Novipirellula caenicola: one gene and its partner. The main gene of each other region encodes a partner of the protein of the gene in region 2 in a complex. Links are inferred from orthologs where the notes say so. Each region holds a gene or a part of one and is shown on either strand. Other genes may lie near its edges. The genes, in order: pheS and pheT.

Evidence for each region.
Region 1: the proteins of pheT (region 2) and pheS are in contact, whole or in part, in a crystal structure (PDB 6P24), measured with the Escherichia coli proteins. The link is inferred for Novipirellula caenicola from one-to-one orthologs.

The regions. Positions count from the first base shown.
Region 1 is NZ_BAABRO010000002.1:82,682-93,169, forward strand. The notes cover bases 7,623-10,488. They hold pheS (phenylalanine--tRNA ligase subunit alpha), read right to left. Parts: upstream 9,636-10,488; coding sequence 8,610-9,635; downstream 7,623-8,609. Other genes in these bases: serB (phosphoserine phosphatase SerB), read left to right, coding at 7,623-8,167; rplT (50S ribosomal protein L20), read right to left, coding at 9,807-10,163; rpmI (50S ribosomal protein L35), read right to left, coding at 10,378-10,488. Also shown: ABEA92_RS04435 (protein kinase domain-containing protein), read right to left, coding at 1-82; ABEA92_RS04440 (lysophospholipid acyltransferase family protein), read left to right, coding at 233-841; ABEA92_RS04445 (hypothetical protein), read left to right, coding at 991-1,506; ABEA92_RS04450 (DUF1559 family PulG-like putative transporter), read left to right, coding at 1,675-2,613; ABEA92_RS04455 (CPBP family intramembrane glutamic endopeptidase), read right to left, coding at 2,947-3,873; pgsA (CDP-diacylglycerol--glycerol-3-phosphate 3-phosphatidyltransferase), read right to left, coding at 3,890-4,471; 30S ribosomal protein S12 methylthiotransferase RimO, read right to left, coding at 4,673-6,094; more of serB, read left to right, coding at 6,956-7,622.
Region 2 is NZ_BAABRO010000015.1:148,036-158,622, forward strand. The notes cover bases 4,781-7,745. They hold pheT (phenylalanine--tRNA ligase subunit beta), read right to left. Parts: upstream 7,287-7,745; coding sequence 5,274-7,286; downstream 4,781-5,273. Also shown: ABEA92_RS23895 (serine hydroxymethyltransferase), read right to left, coding at 1-433; ABEA92_RS23900 (ABC transporter ATP-binding protein), read left to right, coding at 944-2,737; ABEA92_RS23905 (ABC transporter ATP-binding protein), read left to right, coding at 2,879-4,684; ABEA92_RS23920 (sigma-70 family RNA polymerase sigma factor), read left to right, coding at 8,030-8,551; ABEA92_RS23925 (hypothetical protein), read left to right, coding at 8,548-9,567; ABEA92_RS23930 (hypothetical protein), read left to right, coding at 9,584-10,318; ABEA92_RS23935 (YHYH protein), read left to right, coding at 10,402-10,587.

The DNA of each region.
Region 1 (10,488 bases), on a different replicon or contig from region 2:
CGTCCAGCAACTCAATCGTTGAAAACCCAACGCCAAGCAATAGGATGCAAACGTCTAAGGATACCGAGTCTCTCTTAGTCATTCGCAACAAGGAGCCTTCCTACTCCATCCGCTGAGGAACAAACGCACTAACCTATCATAACCCACCCCCCAAAAGTGGTCAATTCGGCATCACAGGCGATTGCCGCTTGACCGCTGGGCGTTTTCGGGTCGGCCCAGTAAACTTCTTGCCATGGCAATCACAAGTCATGTTATCGTTCTGTTAGCGAAGATGTTCAGCGGTTTCACCGTGCGGTGGATCGACTGCCAACCGGATACCTGCCAACGCATTTATTTCGCTAACCACACCAGCCATCTCGACGCGGTCGTGTTATGGTCCGCGTTGCCGCGCGAAATCCGAGCGGTTACCCGCCCCGTGGCCGCCAAAGATTACTGGTCCACTGGATGGGTCAAACCGCATATGGCCAAAGCGTTCAATGCGATGCTGATCGATCGCAAAGAGATCAAGGTGCATCAGAGCCCGATCGATTCGATGCTTCGCCAAATGGGTGACGTCTATTCGCTGATCGTGTTCCCCGAAGGCGGCCGATCCTCGAGCGACGATGAGATGGGCACTTTTAAAAGTGGCCTGTACTACATGGGCAAAAAACGGCCCGACCTGGAGCTCGTGCCCGTCTATATCGACAACGTCAACCGAATTTTGCCGCGGGGTGAGTTCCTGCCGGTTCCGCTGCTCAGCTGCATTACGATCGGCCCGCCAATCTTTCTCGAAGCGGGTGAACCGAAAACCGAGTTCCTCAAACGCGCCCGTGAAGCGGTGCGCCGATTAAAGGACTTGTAGCGTCCGCCTGGTTCGGCATCGGCCCCTTTTCCCAAATCGCCTCCGTATCGATCGACGATCGTTGCGGCGTGTGGGTGTACAATGCAGCGACGCAATTCTTTGATCGCTGGTTCCCCTCCATGTTTCGATGCCCGGTTGCGAGACTCGCTGTGTTTCTTCCTGACCCGCAAAAGACGCCGCTTGCCCTTTTTACCATTGCCGTCATTTTGACGACTGGTTGTGGCTCGAGTGAACCGCCGCCACGCAAGGCAATCCGGGGGCAGATCACCGTGGATGGCAAACCTGCACCGTCAGGATCGATCAGCTTTCTGCCCGCTCGAGGAACTTCGGGGCCCGCTGCAACGTCTCTGATAGTCGACGCGGAATATCAGTTCACCCACTCCAATGGGCCTTTTGCTGGAGCACACCTGGTTGTGATTAGTTTTGATAAAGCTCCGGCAGTAGCGAGCACGGCGAGCGACACCGCCGGATCCGATGATCCGCCGTCGTCGGAATCGGCCGAAGCGGTCGATCCTAAAAAGCGATCCGTTAACAAGTCACCCTCGCTTCGCCGTAAACGCGCAGCCGATGCTTCGGCGAGCGAAAAACGACGCTGGGAACTCGAATTTGTCGTTCCGACCGACGACCCTAGCGTCAAAAATTTTGCTCTGACCACGCACGAATAAGAAAAGTAGCGGCGAACAACGAACTCGATCGCGACAAAATCACATCACGATTCATCACTCATCATCGAAAACTCACTAAAACGAAAACACATCATCCGCACTCACCTGTGGCGTCGCCAAACACACGGCACCATGCTTCGCCGACCGAATTTTATCTACCAATCTGTCATGACCGCTTTCCCATCACGCCGCAACGCATTCACCCTGGTCGAACTGCTGGTCGTGATCGCAATCATTGGAGTGTTGGTTGGTCTGCTATTGCCTGCGGTGCAAGCCGCGCGAGCGGCGGCGCGACGCATGAGCTGCTCGAATAATTCAAAACAGTTCGCACTGTCGCTGCACAATTACCATTCTGCGTTCAACACGTTTCCGTCCGGCAGCATTGTCTCAGGCCCCAACGGTTACTCGTGGGGAATGGTTTCACAGGTCTTACCGTTCATGGAGCAATCGGCGAGTTTCGAATCGATCGATTTCACCCAAGCTCACTGCGGCGACCATATCAAAGATTTGCAGGCCCGCGGCGGCAACGATCCATCGTCACAACCGATCGCGATGCTGATGTGCCCAAGCGATCCGAGTTCGGGGCGATCCTTGTTAAGTGGTCCGCTCGGCCCCCTGCCGTTTTCGGGCGACTGTGGCGTGTTGAACCCAATCAACTATCTCGGCAACGCCGGCAGCTTGGATGACGACATCAACAATACCTACCAAGCATGCGGCGGCATCCCAAGCGGTGCCGGTTTCAGCGACGGCAACGGCATGTTCTATAACGAAAGCCAAAAGCGGTTTCGCGACATCCTGGATGGGTCGAGCACCACGATCCTGTTTGGTGAGCGAACGATGCCCGATGATCTAGGATGGGGCTGGCCCATTTGTGGTGGGAATGAATGTGAACACTACATTTCCGCAAAGATGGGGTTGATGCTCGGCAACCACAACCGCAACGAATACTACCTGCACCTGCAACACTACTGGAGCTATCACGAGGGCGGATGTCATTTGACGTTCGCCGATGGCAGCGTTCGTTTTGCCACCTACAGCATGAACTACAACACCTATCTCGATCTATCGACCCGCAACGGCCACGAAGTGATCGCATCGGAGTGGTAGCGTCGTGTCGTCTCCTCGTTGCGGGGCTCTCGCGCAAACGCCGTGATCATTAGCGTTGGCGCCGCGAACCGTCTGATCGCAGCGAGTTAAACGTTCGACTTTTACCGGGCGACTTTTACCGGGCGGCTCGCGCTGCACCGCTATAAGAGCCACCCGTTTTGTAGCGACGCTCGCCAGAGCGTGGGATGGCCGCGTGCCAATACGATTCACCACCTTCTGGCGAAGGTAGCTACGACGAAGAAGGTAGTTACCAGTGAATTGCGCTCGCCGACAAGCATGAGCCCCTGGCCACTAGAAACCACGTAAGATCGCAGAGCGATCAACGACGATGTTTTAGCCGGGCGTTTGCGTGAACCACAACCGCAACATTTCGACGCTCATTGTGAACCCGTTTAACACAATGTGTACGATCAACGAAGGTGTGATGCGTCCGGTTTGACGATACAGAAACCCAAGGCCGGCTGAGAAAAAGAACAACGGAATCGCCGCGGCACCTTGGTTGCCATGCATCAATGCGAAAATCAAACTGGTCACGAACACCGGCCACACACTCTTGGGTCGCCAAAGCTCTACCGCGTCTTCTTTGAGCGGGTCTTCTTGGACGTCACTCTCCACTGGCCGGTCAGCAAACGCCTGCAATCCGCCTTGCAACAGCACGCGGAACAAAAATTCTTCGACCCACGGGGCCACAAGCGCGGTCCCCACGAACAACACGATGAAAAACACCGGCGTCGGTTGCTGTTTCATCACGTCGAGCACCGGATGTTTGTACTCGACAAGCAATGATGCAAAGTGGGCAATCAGTAACGTCGGAGGAATCAGCATCAACGACGCCTTCAGCCCGACCACGACGTCGCGGGATTTCCAAATCAACCCAAGTCGCTCGGCTGCGTCGGAACGGATCAGCCGCAAAAACCCAAGTGTGCCGGTGAAAGCGATCAAACCGCCAACGGACTGGGCCGCCAATCCGGCCAACAACAGATCAGAACTCGGAGCCGCTCCTTCGGGCGTAGGACGAATTTGGCCCATCGCGACAAACAACTTGGCCGTCAACAACGTGAGCACCAGGCTCAACCCGAACATCAACATCGCATCGGCGACGGTCCAAAACGGTCGATCACGAACTTCCGCTGGCAAGATGGTATCGGTCCAAGGTCGCTCGGACCGCAGCACCCGGTACAGCGTTTTGCCCCACAAGACGACACATCCAACCACGACCATCAGAAGCGTGCTGGCGAACACCGCGTCGACAAATTGCATACCGTGGGGTCCTGTGCTACGAGGCGTCCTGCTCACCACGCATGACGCGTGCCGCCGCCATCGTGTAGTCGTAACCTGAATAGACGGTCAATGCGATCGAAGACCAAATCAGGATTGTCGCCGTGATCGACAACCACGCGGCCACCGGCGTGCTCATCAAGCACAACAGGGATGCGACGATCGCCGCACACTGCAACACCATCTTCCATTTGCCCAGCCAGCTCGCTGAAAAATCGCCACCGCCCCCTTCGATGATCCCTCGCAAACTGGTCACCAGCAACTCGCGGCCGACCACCACCGTGGCCATCCACGATGCGATCCCCGACCCCGCTTGTTCGACCAACGCGATGAAGGATCCACAGATGATGATCTTGTCCACGAACGGATCAAAAATACGACCAAGCTTGGTGACCTGCCCGTATTTCCGCGCCCAATAGCCATCCATCCAATCGGTCGACGCGGCGATCAGAAACACGATCATTGCCGAGGCGAAATAGCCCATGGGGATCAACACCACCACGGCAATCGCCAGCAGGAACCGCGCAGACGTCAACGCGTTGGGGACATTGTAGATCGACGTGGATGTCGCTGAAGTCATTGCCAAATTAGTGCTCATTGATCGTGCCGTTACAAGTCCCAAGACTAACAGATCACGCCCAAATGCGAAGTGGCCCTGTTTTCTAACTCGGCACGACCTGAACTTAAGCCGGCAAAGTTGGAAACCACTTAGTGGCGGTCTATCATCTCAGAGCCCATCGCAGGAAATTCGCTGCGCGGCACCCCGAAAAACATCCGAAGACTACTCGCCGAGTGATGCAGCGATCAAATCGTAACCGTCCGATGCGACGATCTCGCATTTCTTGATATCACCGACTTGGATCGACTCGTTGTCGTCCGACGGAGATACGTAAACGATGCCGTCAATATCCGGTGCCTCACTGCGTGTTCGGCCAATCCACACGCCTTCCTGTTCCGGCAGCGGCGAATCGATGATGACGTCGTCAATTGTGCCAATTCGGCTTTGCACCCATTCAAATGCAATCTGTTGCTGGACCGCCATCAACTCGCCTTGCCGACGCTCGGCCACTTCTTTGGGCACCCGGTTGGGCAACTTGGCCGCTGGCGTGTCTTCTTCGACTGAATAGGTGAACACGCCAAGGTGTTCGAAACGCTGCTGCTCGGTGAAATCGATCAGCTCAGCAAAGTCCTCGTCGGTTTCGCCGGGGAATCCCGCAATCATCGTCGTTCGCATCACGAGATTGTCGATTCGCGAACGCAACTTGCCAAGAATTTCTTCTTGCAACGAACGAGTCGTCTTGCGTGCCATGCGTTTCAGCATCGTGTCGCTGGCGTGTTGCAGCGGCATGTCGATGTACGGCAGCACTCGCTTGGCACCTGCCAACGTATCGATCAACGCGTCGTCAATGTACATCGGATAGAAATACATCAGCCGGATCCACTCGACCGAATCGATCTTGTCCAACTCGGTCAACAATTCCGTCAAACGCGGAGTGCCGTAAAGATCTTTGCCGTAATAGGTTGTGTCTTGAGCCACGACGACAATTTCCTTGACACCGCTGTCGCCGAGTCGTTTAGCCTCGTCGATGACTTGTTCCATCGGCTTGCTGTAGTGTTTGCCCCGCATCTTCGGGATCGCACAAAACGTACACAGCCGGTCGCAGCCTTCGCTGATTTTCAAGTAAGCAAAGTGCCGCGGCGTGACCGCACTTCGCACCGCATCGCTAAGCGGTTTGATCGGAGCAGGCCGGAAAACTTTCTGCTGCTCTTCGATTCCCGACTGCAAACGATCGATCACCGAGACGATCTCGTTACGGCCAAAGACGCCGATCATCGCATCGATCTCAGGTCGCGCCTCGAGCAATTTTCCTTGCTGACGTTCGGCCAAACATCCGGTGACGACGACGTTGCGAATTTTCCCCTGTCGCTTCAGCGCCAGCATCTCGTCGATCGCCCCAAGCGACTCGTCGCGAGCCGAATCGATAAAGCCGCACGTATTGACGACGACAAAGTCCGCATTGTCGACCGAATCGACCATCGCGTAACCATCTTCGTCCAGCCGGCCGAGCATCTGCTCGGTATCGACCAGGTTCTTGGGACAGCCGAGGCTGATGACCGCATAGCGGCCGCGCTTGCTCGAATCGTCGCCCGTTGGACGGTTTTGCAAAGGAGAAGGAGTATCCGAAACGACAGGAAGTTGCATGGAGTGCACAAACAAATGGGCGGGGGGGAAGCTAAGCAAGCACGATTTTTCGCAGCGACAGCTGAATTAAACCCAAGAATCGCCGAATTGGCTACCGACTTTCTCGGGATTCCCGCCGTTATTTTGCCGCAGCCCCCGCCACGATCCTCATTAGCAGGACCCTGCGTGAGGATTATCCCCCCAATGCGACGAGGCCGCGCAGCTTCGAGCAGAGCGAAGCTCGCGGTTGAGCGAGTTCAGCTCCCCTTTGGGTAACGCTGTGAAGCATTCCGTAGCGGAACTCGCGGGCGGCTTGTTGTATTATTCGTACGATGGACTTCCTAGTCCGTCGAATGCGCCATTGATGGAATAGAAAGTCCATCATGCACCCCTTGCCGCAGGAAACATCATTAAATCAACAAGCCGTCAAGAGTTTCGGGGGACACTCGCCGTGGATCGAAAGTCTTGACGACTTCCGCTACGTTGAAAACACACAAACCTTATAAGAAAAATCGCTTCACAGCGTTCCCCCCTTTGCGAAGGTCAGAGATGGCGGTAGCCAGCTCGGGGTGGGGCAATCGGTTCTAGAGAAAGTGTGGTGTTTTACAGAAAGCGACGGGCAAATTCAGTGTCACCCTGCCACGCGCGAACATTGCTGCCGATTTCACGAAGGCGGCTTCCCGCATTCACCGCCACGCCACATTCCGAGCCCCGATTCTGAACCCCCGCGTGCTCTGATTCCCCAGCTTCGCTCGCCGTGCCTACCCTTCATCGAGGTGCCGGATCGGTCTATGCTTTCGTCTTTCTTTTCGGGCCCCCTTTCTTTTCGGGCAGCGCCCGGCGAACCGCTCAAACGAAAAATGGCCGATTGGAGAGCCAACAATGGGCAACATCTTTTTACTGCGATTCACCGGCGAAGACCGCGTCGGATTGACGGCCGAATTGACCCGCACACTGGCCCAGCTCGGCGCCGAGGTGCTGGATATCAATCAAGCGGTCATCCACCAATCGCTGTTGTTGGGGATGATGATCCGCGTCGAGGAAGGAGTCGAAGTCGAGCGGCCCATCAATGCGATGGCGGAATCGCTTGAACTTCGCGTCAAAATTCGCGGCATCGGAGACACCGAATACGACAACTGGGTCGACCGCCAAGGCAAACCGCGGTACATCCTGACGCTGTTGGCTCGATCCATCGAAGCGTCGCATATCGCGGCGGTGACCAAGATCATCATGGACGAAGGGCTCAACATCGATGTGATTCACCGGCTGTCCGGTCGGCCTCAGCGACTGGAAAACCCCGAGACGCTTCGCCGCGCCTGTGTCGAATTCTGGCTTCGCGGCGAGCCTCACGACAAACCGCGGATGCAGGCCCTCTACATGGACCTCAGCCGCGAATTGGCAATCGACATCGCTTGGCAAAAAGATGACGCCTACCGCAGATCGCGACGGCTGGTCGCGTTCGACATGGATTCAACGCTGATCCAAGCCGAAGTGATCGACGAATTGGCCAAAGAAGCCGGCTGTGGCGACGAAGTGGCTGCGATCACCGAAAGTGCGATGCGCGGCGAGCTGGACTTTGACACGTCGCTGCGTCGCCGTGTCGCGACGCTGAAAGGGCTTCCCGAATCGTCGCTACAGAAAGTTGCCGAGCGATTGAAATTGACCGAAGGCGCCGAAGCCTTGCTGCTAAATCTACACGAACTCGGCTACCGCACCGCGATCCTGTCGGGCGGATTTAGCTACTTCGGCAACATGCTTCGCGATCGACTCGGCTTCAACTACGTGCACGCCAACGAACTCGAGATCATCGACGGTAAACTGACTGGCAAGGTGCTCGATCCGATCGTCAACGGACAACGCAAAGCTGAGCTACTCGAGCAGATCGCCTCGAGCGAAGGAATCAACCGTCGCCAAATCATCGCAGTCGGTGACGGAGCGAACGATTTGCCGATGTTGAACCGAGCCGGGTTGGGCATCGCGTTTCATGCCAAACCGATCGTCCGCCAAGAGGCCGGCCACGCGGTTTCCAATCTCGGACTCGACGCCGTGCTATACCTGCTAGGCGTCCGTGATCGCGAGCGAGTGCAAGTGTAGCGAAACTCGCGAACGGCTTGTTGATTTAGTGAAGTTTCCTGCGGCAAGGGGGTATGATGGACTTCCTAGTCCGTCAATGGTGTATTCGACGGACTAGGAAGTCCATCGTACGACTAAAACAACAGGTCGCCCCTAAACCGTTGGCTCACGCCAACGGCAGGTCATGTCTCGGACTCCGGCCTATTCGCTTGCTACTAGAGCTTTTTCACTTTTGATGTAGCTGCCGTCGCCAGACGGTGGACCACGTTCTGGCGAACGTAGCTACGGCCGTTTATTCGAGCAAACGCTGCCGACTCCAACGAATCTTGCAGCTGCTCGCGATATTGCTTGGCCTAGCCGGGAAGGGATCTTTAGCAAGATCCACTACGATGGTCGTGGAAAGGATCTTTGGCAAGATCCGATAGGTTGGTCGTATCGTCAGCAGCTCAAATTCGATTGCTTGCTAGAACTGCCGTAAAAATCGCAGGTCGCCGCTGTACAGGTCGCGGATGTCGGTGATCCCGTGTCGACGCATGCACAGCCGCTCGACGCCCAACCCGAACGCGAATCCGCTGACCTTTTCTGGGTCGTAACCGACCGCTTCAAAGACCGCGGGATCGACCATCCCCGCACCGCCAAATTCGATCCAGGTATCATTCCACAGGAAATCGACTTCCACACTCGGCTCGGTGAACGGAAAGAACGAAGGCCGGAAGCGGATCTGAACGTCGCCGCCAAGATAGTTGGTCGCAAACACACGAAGAACCGTCTTCAAATTCGCCATCGTGACGTGCTTGTCAACGTACAAGCCTTCCATTTGATGGAACATCGGATAATGCGTCGCGTCAGGTGCATCAGGTCGATACACACGGCCCAGCGAGATCACGCGGATCGGCGGTTCATGTTGCTCCATGACGCGGATCTGCACCGTGCTGGTTTGGCTTCGCAGCAACTGCGATCCTTCGCTACCGGCTTGAGTAGCCGACGCGGTCGCCAGATAAAAATTGTCCAGCGGGTCACGTGCTGGATGATCTTCGGGAATGTTCAGCGCGACGAAATTGTGCCACGGATCTTCGACCTCAGGCCCTTCGGCCGCCTCGAATCCCATTCGCCCCATGATCTCCATCAAATGATTGATGGTTTGCGTGATCGGGTGAATGTGCCCAACGTTGGGCCGGATTCCTGGCAGCGTCGCATCGAATGTCGGATCGATCCCCGACGCTTCGCCGCCGCCCAAACGCGATTGCGATGCCTCGAACGATTCTTGCAACTTTGCCTTGAATGCGTTGAGTCGCATCCCCGCAGCCTTGCGATCGCTTGGATCGATGCCACCCATCATCTTTTGAACGTCTTTGAGTGCCCCTTTTTTCGCACCTAGAAAACGCACACGGGTTTCTTCCACGGCGTCAGCATCGGCAGCGTTCTCGAACGAATCGAGAGCGTCTTTTTCGAGTTGGTCGAGCGTGCTGATGAATTTATCGAGGGACATGATGCCAGGACACTAAGTCAAATGAGGGTGGGGAAGGAGCGAGAAAACGAGGACCATTGGTTAGCAGCGAGCTACCCAAAAATAAACCCAGCAAAAAATAAACCCAGAGTGCGTTAAACGCGACTCTGGGTCGTATTGGTTTACCCCTAAACAGGGAAAGACACCCGAGGCTTAGGCCGCGAGAACTTCTTTGACCTTGTCGCAGACCTCTTTGAAGCCAGCCTTGTCGTGGATCGCCATTTCCGAAAGCATCTTACGATCCAATTGGATACCGGCCTTGTTCAGACCGTAGATGAATTGGCTGTAGCGAATCCCGTGCTGACGAACCGCAGCGTTGATACGAACGATCCATAGGCGGCGAAAGTCACGCTTGCGGACGCGACGATCGCGGAACGCATACACACCAGCCCGAAGCAATGTCTCCTTGACGCTTCGTGTCAGTTTACCGCGTCCGCCGCGGAAACCTTTGGCTCGTTTAAACAGACGCTTTTTAGATTGCCGACGTGCTGAACCTTTGGTGGTACGCATTGCTTTTACTTCCTAATGGTTGGATCGAATGCTCGAGGATATCGTCGTTGCGATAGGGGTTGTTCGAGCTTTTCGTCGCCTTTCTGACTTCAGGCCCCCGTCAGTTCGATGCTGCGGGTGTTTCGCCTAGCCAGATGGATACGGTTCGACTTTGGGGTTGTGTGAAAAAATAAATAGAAGGTTTGAAATGCGAAAGCGATAAATGCTTTCGTACTTAGTTGCTGTAGCCGTTTAGAGCTGCGTGAATGGTCGGTTCCATCACGCTATCCAGCGAGGTGGTGCCACGCAGGTTACGACGACGCTTTTTGGTCAGGCCTTTTGCCAG
Region 2 (10,587 bases):
TATCGACGCCGTAGGAGTGGAAATTGTACAGCCGGCCGCTGATGTTCAGCTTCATGCCGTGAGTCAGGTGGCCGCCTTGAGCCAAGTCCAACCCGAGAACCGAATCGCCTGGTTCCAGGCAAGACAGGTAAACGGCGGTATTGGCTTGGGATCCCGCATGCGGCTGGACGTTTGCTTCTTCGGCACCAAACAGCTTTTTGGCTCGTTCGATCGCCAGCGATTCGGTCACGTCGACGTGCTCGCAGCCACCGTAGTAGCGGCGTCCGGGATAGCCTTCGGCGTATTTATTGGTCAAAACGCTGCCGGCCGCCTGCATCACCGCCAAACTGGTGTAGTTTTCGCTTGCGATCATCTCCAACCCGTCCTGCTGGCGGGTGGCTTCGGCTTGGATGGTTTCCCAGATTTCAGGGTCTTGCTGCTGCAGCCAATTCATGAGTTTTTTTAATTGGGGGAGGAGGATAGAAGTAAGCTTGCGATCTTCGCACCACGGCGGACACGATTGTCGACCGCGGAGGGCAAAGCGTCAATGTCGCCAAAACCAGGGAACCGGTCCAAAAAAGGAAATCCGCAAAACCACGTAGTGGACGAGGCAACAAGTCCCAGCAAAACACGTAGTGGATGAGGCTACGAATCCCCACCCCCACAAAACACGTAGTGGATGAGGCTACGAATCCCCACCTCGACGAATCACGCCACCATCACCCAGCTTCCTCGTCTTTCCCGCATTTCTCGCATCCAAGGCAACCGAAAGCTATCAAAATCATCCGTTTCAGTGCCCCTTTTTCATTCGGAAAGCCACTGTTTGGATCGTCGAATTGTGGCAAGATGTTTCGGTCGAACCGGAATCGAGTGGGACATCTCTTGCATTTAGTCTTGGCAACGCCTTGTTCGATCTCGCTTCGCCCCCCTTCCTCCATTGCTTCCACAAGACTCGCTGAGCGATATGTCAAATTATCAAGTCGTTCAGCGATTACTGAAATTGGCGTGGCGGTACCGTGGTTGGTGCGCCGCAATGCTTTTCCTGCAAGCGGTGTTGATGGGGTTAGCCGTTGCCTTGGTCCAACTCGGCGGACTCGCGATTGATGTGATCCGTTTCTATTCGCACGATACCCCCAACTTCCCTACCCTACCCTTCGGAATTCTGTTTCCGGTTCACTGGTCGCCGCTGACTCAGGTCATCGCCATTGCGGTCGCCATGACCGTCGTCGCGATCGTTCGTGCGCTGCTGAATTACAGTTACGCGATCATCTCGGGCACGCTGGTACACCGAAAAATTGTGGTCGATTTGCGTGCCGAGGTTTATGCGAAACTGCAGCGGCTGAGTTTGAGTTTTTATCACAATCAACCTGCCGGCACGATCATCAACCGTGTCACCGGTGACGTCCAAGCCACGCGTGCGTTCATCGATGGCGTGTTGATTCAGCTGTCGATCCTGGCGATGTCGCTGGTCTTCTATTTGACGTTCATGATCCGGATCGATGCGATGTTGACGCTGGTCTGCTTGGCGACGACGCCTGTGGTTTGGTGGTCGAGTATTCGATTTTCGCGAATCGTGCGGCCGATGTACGACCAGTCGCGTCATTTGTTTGACCTGTTGGTTTTGCGGGTGGCCGAATCGGTGGACGGAGTCGCAGTGATCAAGTCGCTGGGTCGACAATCGGCCGAAACAAAATCATTCGACAGAGCCAACGATGATCTGTTGAACCAACAGCAAGACGTCTTTCGGCGTGTTAGCCGGTTTGGGCCCTCGATCCAATTACTGACGCAAATCAATCTCGTCGTGCTGTTGATCTACGGTGGTTACCTGACTTCGATCGGCCGTCTGCCACTGGGCAGCGGTCTGATCGTCTTTGCCGGTCTGCTGCAACAATTCAGCAACCAAGTCGGCAACCTTTCAAGTTTGACCGGAACGATCCAGCAATCATTGACGGGGGCACGGCGAGTGTTCGAGGTGCTCGATGCGGCCGAAGAAGTCTCGCAACCCGACGATGCGTGGCTGCCCGATTCGATTCGCGGCGAAATCCACTTTCACAATGTCAGTTTTGAATATGTCGCCGGTAATCCCGTTCTAAAGGACATTTCGCTACACATTCGCCCAGGCGAACGGGTGGCAATTCTGGGCGCAGTGGGCCAGGGGAAATCGACGCTGCTCAGTTTGCTTCCGCGGTTCTACGATCCCACTCTCGGCGTGGTCGAAATTGATGGTGTTGACGTCCGAGCGTGGGACCTGAAAACGCTCCGACGCCGAGTCGCCTTGGTGCTGCAAGAACCGCTGTTGTTGAGCAACACGATCGGAGCGAACATTGCGTTTGGTTGTCCCGGAGCGACGCGAGAGCAAGTGCGAATGGCCGCTCGGCTTGCCGCCGCTCACGACTTTATCGAAGCCACACCGGATGGCTACGACACGGTCCTCGGCGAATACGGCATGTCGCTTTCGGGCGGCCAACGGCAACGGCTTGCTCTGGCCCGAGCATTGTTAACCGACCCCGCGATTTTGCTGTTGGATGATCCCGTATCGGCCATTGATCCGGAAACCGAACATGAAATCCTTGCGGCACTCGAGGAAGCGTCCAAGGGGCGAACGACACTGATCGTCGCACACCGGCTCAGTACATTGCGGGGGGCCGATCGCGTGATCGTGTTAGATCGCGGAGAGATTGTCCAGCAAGGAACGCACGAAGAATTAATGCGAGAGCCCGGCCCCTACCACCAAGTTGCACAAAGCCAATGTCGTTGAATCAAAGTCGTTGATCGCTCCGCGATCATAACGCGAAGCTCCTAACGTCGTAGACCGCACCGCAGTCAAAACGCAAAGATCGCGGAGCGATCAGCGACAATTTTTCCAAACCAAACGTCCTTTCAGCATCATGCATTTCTTATGAGCAGTACCTTTGCCCCCATGGTCCGCGTCACACGCGACCCTGATGCGGATCCGCATCGGCGGCCGCTGTCGTTGTCGCTGGTGGCTCGGTTGTGGGGATTGATGCGTCCGTATGCGGCTAAGCGAAACGTGCTGCTCACGCTCGTCCTGCTCCGCGCGATCCAATTGCCGCTACTGGCGTGGTCGATTGGGGCGGTCATCAATGGTCCGATCTCTCATGCGGGGACGATGGCATCCATCATCGTCGCTTCGCTTGGCGTATTGGCCCTGGCTGCTTGGACCCAATTCACGCTGGTGTTTCGTCAACGCTTGGCACTGGAGTTAGGTGAAGCAATCGTGCACGACCTTCGCGGTTCGGTCTATTCGCATTTGCAGCAGATGCCGATGAGTTTTTATGCGAAGACGAAAACAGGGCGAGTGATCAGCCGTATCACCAGCGACTGTGACGCCGTCCGCGTCGGTGTCCAGGACGTGTTGTTCGTCAGTCTCGTCCAGGGTGGGCAAATGATCGGCGCCGCGGTGATCATGGCCTGGTACGATCTGCCGCTGTTGATGGTTGTGTTGGCGATGAGTCCCGTGATGTGGATCATTGGCCGGGTGATGCGAAACCGACTCAGCGAAGCGTATCGCGATGTCCAAGAAAGTTTCAGTCGCGTGACCGCCACGATTGCCGAATCGGTCGCCGTGATTCGCGTCACTCAGGCCTTGGCTCGCGAAGATACCAATGCCGAATTGTTTCGCCAATTGACCGCCGATCACGCTGAATACAACATGAATAGCGCGCGGCATAACGGCTTGCTAATGCCGCTGTTGGAATTAACGGGCCAAGTTTCGTTGGGACTCGTTTTGATCGTCGGCGCGTACCGAGCGATTGTGGCCAGCGATCCAATGCCCGTGGGCGATTTGATCCAGTTCTGGTTCCTGGCAGGATTATTTTTTAGCCCCATCCAAGTCTTGGGCAATCAATACAACCAAGCACTGACGGCGATGGCCGGCGCCGAACGCGTCTTTCGCTTGCTCGATACGCCGCCCGAATGGACCGATTTGCCGACGGCAGTTTCGTTACCACTTCAAGTGGACGGCAAGCTAACCGTCGAAAACGTTTCGTTTGCCTATGATCCAGGACATTGGGTGCTGCGGGATGTTTCGTTCGTCGCCGAGCCACGCCAAATGGTGGCACTTGTCGGTGAAACCGGCAGCGGCAAGTCGACGATTGCCAATTTGGTCTCTCGTTACTACTTACCGACCCACGGGAAAATTTTCATCGATGGATTGGATACTCGCGAGCTGACAAGCGAGTCGATTTCGCGTGCCATTTCAGTCATTCCGCAACAGAATTATCTGTTCACGGGCAGCGTACTGCAAAATATTGTTGCGGGACGTGCCGGCGCGACCGAATCCGATGCAGTCGAAGCCTTGCGGTCGCTCGATTGCGAGTGGTTGATTGAGGATTTGCCCGAGGGACTGCAAACGCAAGCCGGATCACGTGGCGGCCGCGTCTCGCTGGGGCAACGCCAACTGATCTGTTTTGCCCGCGCGTTGGTCGCCAACCCACGGATCTTAATCCTAGACGAAGCCACCAGTGCGGTGGACACATTAACTGAATTGCGAATTCAAAAAGCGCTGGGACGGCTACTTGAGAATCGCACCAGTCTCGTGATCGCTCACCGCCTCAGTACGATCCGGACCGCCGATCAAATCCTGGTCATGTCGCACGGACAAATCGCCGAGCAAGGCCGGCACGAGGAACTGCTAAAGCAAAACGGGCTCTACAAAGACTTGCACGAACGTTTCGTGTCGTAAGTGTAGTCATTGTAGGCCGGGACGCGGCGGTAACCGACTCACCTTCACAAACGCTGCCGGCGGGGCGGACAATCCACCTCTCCCGAGCGTCCGCTCGGGAGAGGTCGGACGGGCCCTTTAGGCCTCGTCCGGGTGAGGGCCGACCGCGCAATCTTGACGTATCGTTCGACCCGGCTTGCTCGGACGACCCTCACCCGAGCAATCGCTAAAGGCTCTGCTCGACCTCTCCCAAACTGCGTTTGGGCGAGGTGGCATGTTGCAAGATACCTCTCTTGAGCGTCTGCTCGGGAGAGGTCGGGCGGGCCCTTTAGGCCTCGTCCGGGTGAGGGCCGCGGTGAGCCATCTTGACGTATCGTTCGACCCGGCTTGCTCGGACGACCCTCACCCGAGCAATCGCTGAAGGCTCTGCTCGACCTCTCCCAAACTGCGTTTGGGAGAGGTGACATACCGCAATCCACCTCTCCGGAGCATCTGCTCGAAAGTATTGGACGATGAACTTTTCGACGTCAATCGCTACGACAGCGTTGTGAAGGTTCAGAAAGCACTTGAGTCTGCCGCAGCATGAACGCTCGCAATCGTCGAGTCCGGCCTACGACAGTAACTCGGCGGCCAACTCTTGCTTGCACGCGCCGATGACTTGACCAATCAATTGGTCGGCTTGTTCGCCACTGAGCGTGCCGTCGTGCAGTTGCAAGGACACCGACATCAAGACGCGTTTGCGATCCTTGCCGTCTTTGGCCGGGTCACGGTACGTTTCACAGTAGCGAACCCCCGCAAGCTCTTCGCCTACCGCCGCCCGCACGACGCGTTCCAGCTCACTCCAGCGGACCGACTCGGCAACGACAAAGTTCAAGTCGCGTTCGACCGAGGGGAACATGCTGACGCTCTGCTGTTGCGGCACAAGCGATGCCGCCTCCAGCAGAGTCGGTAGCGAGAACTCGGCGGCAACGACCGGGACAGGCAACTTCCACGATTTCAACACTTTCGGGTCGACGATGCCGAGGTAGCCCACCATTCGCTCGCCACAGCTGACTTCGACCACGGCGCCCTTGGCAAACCCACTCCGCTCGATCGCCTTCACCTGGACAGGATCGACGACGCCCATGCGTTGGCAAAGCGTTTCGATCGCTCCCTTCATTTCCAAGTAGTCGCAACCCGAAACCATCGCCAACGAGTATTGTTCGCTCGGCAACGCTTCGTTGCTCTGTTGTGGCAAGTAAATGTGAGCGATCTCGAAAAGATCGGCATGAATGCTGGCCGAAGCCCAGTTGTTCGCACGTCCTTCCAACAGGCTTGGGATCAAGGACCGACGCAGCGTACGAGCTCCTTTGAGCATCGCGGTTTCGGTTTTCAGCGCTGGCAAATCGGTCCACGGGCTGAGCGATTCGTCAAGCTTGTTCGTGACAACGCTTGGCGTCATCGCTTCGGAGAATCCTGCACTGGTCATCACCGATCGAACGCGTTCCATCGCGACATCAAAGTCACGTTTGCTGCTCGGCGCGACGGCAATCGGAGCATCCTCGGGAATGTTTTCGTAACCATGAATCCGTGCGACTTCTTCGATCAAATCGGCCTCGCGTCCCAAGTCGTGTCGCCACGACGGTGGTACATACGTGTCGCTGCCACTTTCGGATTCACAGCCGAGCTTGACCAAGATTCGCTCGATCTCTTCACGCTCGATTTTGATCCCCAGCACACGTTCGACCTGGCTCAGCCGCAGCGTGACGGGCGGGTTCGGTGTGATTTCGGGCGCCGTGTCGATCACGCCTGCGGCCAATTGGCCGCCCGCAGTTTCCAGGATCAATTGGCAAACTCGGCGGCTCGCCCAATCGACGCCGACGGGATCGACGCGTCGTTCGAATCGGTAGGACGACGGGCTTTGCAGTTTCAATTTGCGAGCCGCACGACGCACCATCAGCGGGGTAAAGATAGCCGCTTCGATCACCAGATCGGTGGTCATGTCGTCGACTTCGGAAACGGCACCTCCCATCACGCCCGCGACCGCTTGAGCTTCCTTGGCGTCCGCGATCACGCACATCGCTTCGTCGAGTTCGTAGTTGCGATGGTCAATCGCCTCGATTGTCTCTTTTTCTTCGGCTCGGCGGACAATCACTTTTTGCTCCGCGATTTTGGCGTAATCGAACGCATGCAGCGGCTGGCCACATTCCATCATCACGTAGTTCGTGGCGTCGACGACGTTGTTGACCACACCGATGCCGACCGCTTTGAGTGCCGTGGCCATCCACTCGGGGCTCGGGCCGACTTTGATCCCTTGGATCACGCGGGCGGTGTAGCGAGGGCAAGCCTCGGTGTAGCGGTTTTCGACGCTCAGCAGCGATTCGATTTTCGGGCCTGCTTCGCTGAGTTCGATTTCGGGCGTTTTGACGCTCAAGTCGTACAAAACGCCGATTTCGCGAGCCACGCCGAGGTGACCGAGACAATCGCCGCGGTTGCTGGTCACTTCCAGATCGATCACGACATCGCCATCGACCGTGGTGGTTTCTTCGTGGTTCAGCCCTGACAAACTCAGGCGGAGAGCCAATTCTTCGTGGCTCATCGGCAGATCGAGGTAGCGAGAGAGCCAATTCCAAGAAACGAGCATCGTGGCAGCTGTGGGGTAACAGGGGAAATGGGAGCGAACGAGACAGGCAATAGATTATCCAATGGGACGATTTCGCAAAACCGAGCGTCTGGTTTTCCTGGATTGGCGTCGGTCCGATTGAGGCGCATTTCAGAATTTGGCTTCCGGCTCAATCCGGGCTAGCGAGAGCGAGCGGATTGGATTAGCATCTTCAGAACGTTGATTCAAACGTCCCAAAAACGAAGAGAAAGACGATAGTCTTCCCCGCGTTTGAGGGGTGTTTCTGACGAATCACGGGCCGTAGCGAAGCCTGGATATCGCGCCACACTGGGGGTGTGGAGATCGCTGGTTCAAATCCAGTCGGCCCGACTTTTATCGAAAAACAGCTTGTCGCACTCGTTTGCGGCGAGCTGTTTTTTTTCGGATCTTCCCAAAGTGTCTGCGACTCTTTCGCGACTTTTCTTGACGCTTCGATATCAACATCGCAAATTAACCGCCAACCATGTCCGCGTCGCAGTAACCTCTTTTTCGTAAAGGGTTTACGTGTTTGCTTTCCCGCCGCCGTCGCGTGGGCGACGACAAAGCTCTGCCGTGTGTCCTGCCAATCGCGACCTCGTTGATTCTCGGGTTCTCCTGTGACAAACGAGCAGTGGACGAGAGACTCGAGCTGGTCATTTGCGACAATTTTGAAAAAAGTCGGTCATGAATTCGACCATTCGGATAAGTAAGAGTGTGAGGCTTTTACTTTTCAATGGAGATCAAGTGTGGACGAAACAGCCCGACAAGCCGCCCGGCAATGGACGCTGGCTCAGCCCGCGGTATCGGCATTCGTGACGTCCATGGTTCGCGATTTTCGTGATCGTGATGATGTGCTTCAGGACATCGCCGTGGCCGTCATCGAATCCTATGCGTCTTACGATCCTGCCCACCCGTTCGTCGCTTGGGCGATTGGCGTCGCCCGCAATCAGGTGGGGATTTATCTGCGAAGTCGGCGGCGAGATCGGTTAGTTTTTGACGATGATACCGCTGCTTGTCTTGCCGTGGCGATTGATGAAGTCGCGAAAGAGAAATCACTGCAACTTGACTTCTTGCAGGATTGTCTCGGTGGACTCGAGGGGCGAGCCCAACGTTTGTTCGAGTTGCGATACCAGAGAGACATGAAACCGGCTGCGATCGCAGATCGCGTTGGCATGACCGCCAACTCGGTCGCCAAGGCATTGCAACGAGTTCGCGACCAACTAAGAGAGTGTGTCCAGCGAAAAAGCTTGGAGGCTGGCGTTCAATGAACTCGGACATGCGAGATTTGATTGACGGATACCTCGACGATTTGCTGTCCCAGCAGCAACTGCAGCAACTGAGCCAGTGGATCCAATCGGATCCGCTGCATGCCCGACAGTTTGCCTCGGAATTGATGCTGCATGACCGGCTGCGTAATGAATGGATGACGCAGACCGAATTGGCGGCTTTGGATCAATGTGAACCACAAGTGCAGTTGCAGACAAACGCCTCTGCAGACCAATGGTGGAAACGTGCCCCGATTGCATTGGCGACGACCGCGTGCGTAGTGTTGCTCGGCACCTTTTTGTTTTGGCACTCCTGGAGTGCTCCCACTGCATCCGCGGCGGGATTGGAGCTGGACCGAATCATGAAAGCCAATGCTCGATCATTGGATCGCACGTTCGTGATTTCGGTCGAAGAGACTCGAAGGCCTCAAGGAGACCGGGAACGCAAGTCGCCCGAGCATCATCGTCCTCCCAAACCATCGCTCGATGGTGCGATCTTGGATTTGCGTGGGGCACACCAATTTGTGTTGAAGCGAAAAGTCGGGCAAGGAGAATTTTTTATCACAGGAAGCAATGGGTTGACGAGCTGGGCCGTGCGGCCAGATGGACCGGTGCGGTTCAGTGATGATCGGACGCGATTCAATCGAGACCTACCCGGTCACGAGCATTCATTGCCGATCAATAATCTTCATGACGGACTTGATGCGTTGCACACCGCCTACGATTTGCACGTCATCCCCGTCGACGGAGAGTCTTTAACATCAGTCGACGAAGCGGACATTGCGCCCAACCGATTAATGGTAGCGGTTAAGAAACCAGGGTTTCTAGGGCCTGCCCGAGTCGAAATTCGTTACGTTGCAGCAAGCGGCCAGATTCGTCAGATGCGGTTCTTCGAGATGCCCTACGGACCCGATAACGTAACCTTAAGCATGACCTTGGTCGAAGAGCGAACGCTTGCACCTAACTATTTTGATCACCAATCCCATCACGACCGTGAACGTGTCGTGGAATTCGAGTAATAGAGAGAAAGACAATATGAAACGACTCGTCTTTAGCATGGTCGGAATCGTAGCACTCGTCTGCACCGTCCAACTAGCCCAATATGCTTGGGCTCAGCGTTCGTCGAATCCGACTTCCTCTCGAGGCAAAATTGGCAAACCTCAATTGAGCGACACCGTCAAAGCGAACCTTTACGCCGACAATTGGTTTGTGATGTACATCAACGGCGAATTGGTCGCAGTCGATTCGATTAAATTCATGCCGCACAACGTTGTCTCGGTCGATATTTTGCCGGCTTATCCCATGACGATTGCCGTGATGGCGAAGGACAATGCCGATGCCGAAACAGGCATGGAGTACGCCAATACCCAAATCGGGGACGCCGGTTTCATTCTGAAATTTGGCGATGGCACCGTCACCAATGCCGACTGGAAAGCGAAGGCGTTTTCACACGGACCGATTGATCGTGATACCAAAAACCCGCGAGTCGAAAACCTAGCGATGCCCGAGGATTGGTACGCGATCGACTTTGATGATCGCTCGTGGGGGAATGCAAAAGAGTATACGCAGGAGCGAGTGGGGCCGAAGGAACCGTTCTTTGCCCATGATTTCGCAGGAGCGAGATTCATTTGGACTGACGATATCGAACTCGATAACACCGTCATCTTTCGCCATGTGGTCACCTCACCGCCCGATGGTAAATCTCGCCCCGATTTCTCGAATCTCAATGACCTCGTTCCCAGTGCTCCGCCTCGAAAACCGAAGCGATGACGTTGCCGTTGCTGAACGAGTACGATCGCTGAGTGCACGGGCCATTTCGAACCAAACGTTTTTCTCACCACAAAATCAATCGCATGAACGTTCGCTACCTCGCTATCCTCGTTGCTGGCCTATTGCTGGGCATCGGCTCGGTGAATTTGTCGGCACACGAAGGGGGCCATCACGATGATTCACCCGTGTCCAGTGCGTCACGAACATGGTCAGTCGCGGCCGACGGCACTCACTTGCACGGAACCTTTGTCTGCGTCATCGATGGTGAT